2 regions of the Tenacibaculum sp. AWR4_210 genome follow, and region 1 is predicted to be linked to the other one. Evidence: riboswitches for the same ligand, from Rfam matches in the RefSeq annotation. Region 1 holds a riboswitch; the other holds the start of a gene.
What was found. Region 1 has a riboswitch for cobalamin ahead of ACXAG7_RS07560 (TonB-dependent receptor plug domain-containing protein). Riboswitches for the same ligand answer to the same signal wherever they lie in the genome.
Positions count from the first base shown of each region.

Region 2: another riboswitch for cobalamin. It lies ahead of ACXAG7_RS16880 (TonB-dependent siderophore receptor); the one in region 1 lies ahead of ACXAG7_RS07560 (TonB-dependent receptor plug domain-containing protein).

Region 1 is NZ_JBSWYF010000003.1:349,758-351,959, forward strand. It holds gene ACXAG7_RS07560 (TonB-dependent receptor plug domain-containing protein) at 1-1,024, opposite strand, end outside; cobalamin riboswitch at 1,106-1,302, opposite strand; gene cobU (bifunctional adenosylcobinamide kinase/adenosylcobinamide-phosphate guanylyltransferase) at 1,460-1,963, shown strand; gene cobT (nicotinate-nucleotide--dimethylbenzimidazole phosphoribosyltransferase) at 1,969-2,202, shown strand, end outside.
Region 2 is NZ_JBSWYF010000010.1:105,405-107,606, reverse strand. It holds gene ACXAG7_RS16880 (TonB-dependent siderophore receptor) at 1-1,047, opposite strand, end outside; cobalamin riboswitch at 1,140-1,327, opposite strand; gene ACXAG7_RS16875 (N-acetyltransferase family protein) at 1,434-1,952, shown strand; gene ACXAG7_RS16870 (hypothetical protein) at 1,963-2,202, shown strand, end outside.

The sequences.
Region 1 (2,202 bases):
ATTTGTTTACCACGTCAATGTTTACCGCAGTTCCTTCATACATACTTTCGTTAATCGATTTAGAAAAGCTACTGTACTGCTTTAAATTACGTGTTATTTTATTAAAAGACGCCAACACGTACACTTCTCCATTTTCATAACTAAACTTCGGTTTTACACCGTAGCGAACTTGAGAAAATGCCCAAGTATTTCTCGCTTCATCTCTGTAGGCACCTGCATCAAATTCCGAATCAAACTCATCGTAGTTAAGAAATAATCCTAAATCGAGATTCTCCGTAAAATCATAGCCTAATTTTACCAAGGCATTTTTGCTGTAAAAAGAATCATCTTCAAAAACTTGATCCGTTTTGCTCTTAGCAGCTGACAATCCTTCAACTCCAGTTAAATCAAAATAGGCCAAGTACTTCAAATTCCCAAGCGTTCCGTTGATACTAACGTTTTGATTTTTATTATTTGGACGGGCACTAAACGACTTGCTATCGTTGTACGTACCGATACTCGCTTCATAGGTAGCGCGGATCGCTTGTTTTGACGATTTCTTTAATATGATATTAATTACCCCTGTTGCAGCTCCTGTTCCATACAAGGTAGAAGCAGCTCCTTTTAAAACTTCAATTTTTTCAATCTGGTTTAACGACAACAAACGCAAATCATAGCTCTGATTGATCCCCGATGCATCAGATACCGGAATACCGTCTATCAACACCAACACCTGTCTACTTCTTCCTCCACGGATATAAGTTCCTATTTGACGTCCTCTATTCGAGTTTGCACCATTAATTTCAATTCCTGGTAAATTGTTTAATAACTGAACTACTGTGTTTCCAGCGTTTTGTTGAATTTCCTTTTGAGAGATGGTATAGATCACCTTACCCGTGTGCTCTTTTTTCAAATCAAACTTGGTTGCCGTTACCACAACTTCGTCCAACTCTTCATTTTTCGTTTGCTCATTTTCCTGAGCGTACAAACTTCCCCCTACCATTGATAGTGCCAAGGCACCAACAAAAAATAATTGTTTTCTCATTAGTAAATGTTACTTTAATTTTTAAATATTCAGGAAAAAAATCAGCGCAGTAAACCGCCCCCAAACTTTTATCCCGAAAGTTCGAATTCTTGAAAATTGGCAGGTCTCCTGGCTTGCGTCTTATTATCTACCTTCCCATAAATACAGTGGTAATCTTGAATGATAATAAGCGGTTTAGCTTACAGTTGCGGGAACAGCTTCGGATTTACACCGAATTCCCTTTTAATTTTCCTCGCCCGTTGGGCAACAAAGGAAAAACCAAAATTCGGGGCAAATGTATAGCATTCTTTTAATTACTGAATCATATATTACCGTTTTTTTATCAATATTTTAATTTTTCATTTCTTTTCGTGCTACTTTCTAACGAATTCGTGATAAAAAGTCTTTTTTGCTATCAAAATCTTTCTAATCTTTGTATTTCAAAATTTATCTTCTATGATTTACTACATCTCTGGAGGAGAACGTTCCGGAAAAAGCTCTTACGCAGAGCGACTTGCAGAGTCCTTGTCATCAGCACCAATTTACTTAGCCACCTCTCGTATTTGGGATGCTAATTTTAAAAAGCGCGTACAACGACATATCGATGATCGCGGAGAGCAGTGGAGCACCGTTGAAGAAGAAAAAAAACTCAGTACAGTCATCGCTGCAGGACAAACCGTGGTAATTGACTGTGTAACGCTTTGGCTCACGAATTACTTTACAGATACAGAAAGTGACGTGCAGAAGAGCTTACAACTCGCTAAAGAAGAATTCGACAAACTGCAACAAATAGACGGTAATATCATTATCATTTCTAATGAAATTGGCATGGGACTGCACGCAACGAGTTCTATTGGAAGAAAGTTTGTAGAACTTCAAGGCTGGATGAATCAATATATTGCACAACGTGCAGACAAAGCAACCTTTATGGTTTCTGGACTCCCTTTACACTTAAAATAAACAACATGTTTACGATAGCACCATTACCGACAACCTTAGTACCTGAACTTCAACAGGCCATCGACACCAAAACAAAACCTTTAGGAGCCCTTGGCACTCTCGAAAAAATAGCCTTGCAAATAGGCCAAATACAAGAAACTTGTACTCCTGAAATAGTTGCCCCTACCATCGTTGTTTTTGCGGGTGACCACGGAATCGCAACTACCAATAAAGTAAGCCCATACCCACAGGAAGTTACC
Region 2 (2,202 bases), on a different contig from region 1:
CTGCGGATCGTTATAACGTGTTTTTGGATCCAAGCCAGGTACTAGTGAACCGTCGTCGTCCATCGGAATTCCCGTATCGGTGTCGTATTGGTCGTCATTGACTTGTAAGTAAAAATCCAAACGATCTTTAGAGCTCGGAGTATAGGTCAAAGCAAAAGATCCGTTGTTGGTAGCCACGCCGTAGTCTCGCCACCCTTGGCTTCTGGTCAAACCAAAGTCTGTTCGGTATCGGAGTTCAGGAGAAATGGAACCTCCAAAACCAGCACTCATGGTATAACTTTTATAGCTACCATAGCTAATAGTAAAGTTACCAGTATCGTGAAGGGTTGGTTTTTTTCGAACGATGTTGATAATTCCTCCTAGCGCTGAGTGTCCGTATAGTACACTTGCAGGGCCTTTTAAAACTTCGATACGAGCAACGTTGGCAAGGTTAGTACTTGGAGCACTTGTCGATATATTATGACGCTCATCACGCACTCCGTCTAGCAATAAAACAAAATTGTTAAATCCGCGAATTCGGAAGGTTTGAAAACCACCGTAACGATTAATAGGTCGAACTCCAGTGGCACTTTTTACCGCCGTTCCTAAATCGTCCACTCCGCGTTGAAGGAGCAATCGTTGATCGACGCTGTTGGTAGTAACGGGAGCATCGATATCTTTAATAGGAAGTTTTCCTACAGCCAGAACAGCAGGCTTCATACCTTGTTTCCTAGCGTCGATTTGCACCTCGTCCAAAGCGATGACTTCTTTTTGTAGAAAAAGAATAAATGGCTCAGAACTTGACAATGACGCAATGTTCTTTACTACGGTTTCATAGCCGATTTTTGAAAATTGAACAGTTTTAGTTTTAGTAGGTACTTGAAGCTGAAAATGGCCATTGGCATCGGTATGGGTACCTTTGCGTACATTTTTAAAGGCTACAGTGACATTGGAAATGGTTTTTCCGGTTTTCAGGTCTTTTACGGTTCCTGAAATTGTAGTGTATGATTGCGCATTGGCAACAATAGCCAACAGCATAAATACACTGCATAATACAAATTTTTTCATCTGCTGAAAAATGAGTTTTAAGCAGGTAATGTGCAGAAAATACTACGATGAGTAGTTGTATATTTTCTAACCCTTTACCCGAGAGTTACTAATAAAATTATGAATTGTTGGCAGGTCTCCTGACTCGGTTCCGAACAATCGCCTTCCCACTAATGTTAGCAGTGACTTAATTGATTGCTCGTTGTAAATAAACCTCACAGTTGCGGGAACAGTTTTGGATTTTCACCAAATTCCCTTTTAATTTTTACCAGCGTAAAAAACCAAAAATCGGGCGTAAAAGTAAGGATTTCACAGAAATGACCAAGTTGTATGTAATTTTAATTAGGAGAAAAGTAAGTACAGGCTTGAAGGCTTTGAATATGAGAGATTTTTTTTAAGTTTACCTGATGAGTAGCTTAGAACCTATAGAATTTGAATTTCATCCTGCAGACGAGGAAGCTCTGGATGAGGTACTTGCACTGTTTAAAGAAACAGCATTGAAAATTCAAGCTAAAAATGTGGACCATTGGCAGTATTGGATTCATCCTCCTATTGAAAAAATTGCCTGGGTCAAAGAAGGCTTGTCTCGAGGAGAGTACTATTTTATCCGAGATCTCCAAGAGAAAACCATCGGTATGGTTAGAATCATGGAAAAAGATGAATACTATTGGGGATTGCGAGATGACCAGGCATTTTACGTACATTCTTTGGTAATCAAAGAAGCCTATAACGGTCGTGGACTGGGGGCTTTAGTATTGCAAAAAATTGCAGTAAAAGCTCGAGCAAAAGACTGCGAGTTTTTGCGTCTTGATGCCGTAGCCACTAATGTGAAACTGTGTCGTTTTTACGAAAGTTTAGGATTTGTAAAAGTCGGTGTAAAGAAAGTCCCTTTATCGTCGAATAATTTATACCAATTACCATTGTAAAAAGTATCCTATGATAAGTGAATTAAATAAAAAGTTGAATGAAAAATTAAGACGTGATCTTATTGAAATGGAGCATCGCGTAGCTGGATTGACGAGTTCCTATCAACCTATACAAAAAGCATTGTCTCTTTACAAAGAGTACGACCTGGAAACCTATAAACGAGAAGTCGAAAGTGATTTGTTGCGAGCCATTCCATATTGGAAAACCATGCAGTTGCAAGATGCTACTACCTACGATGCCATTTTATTT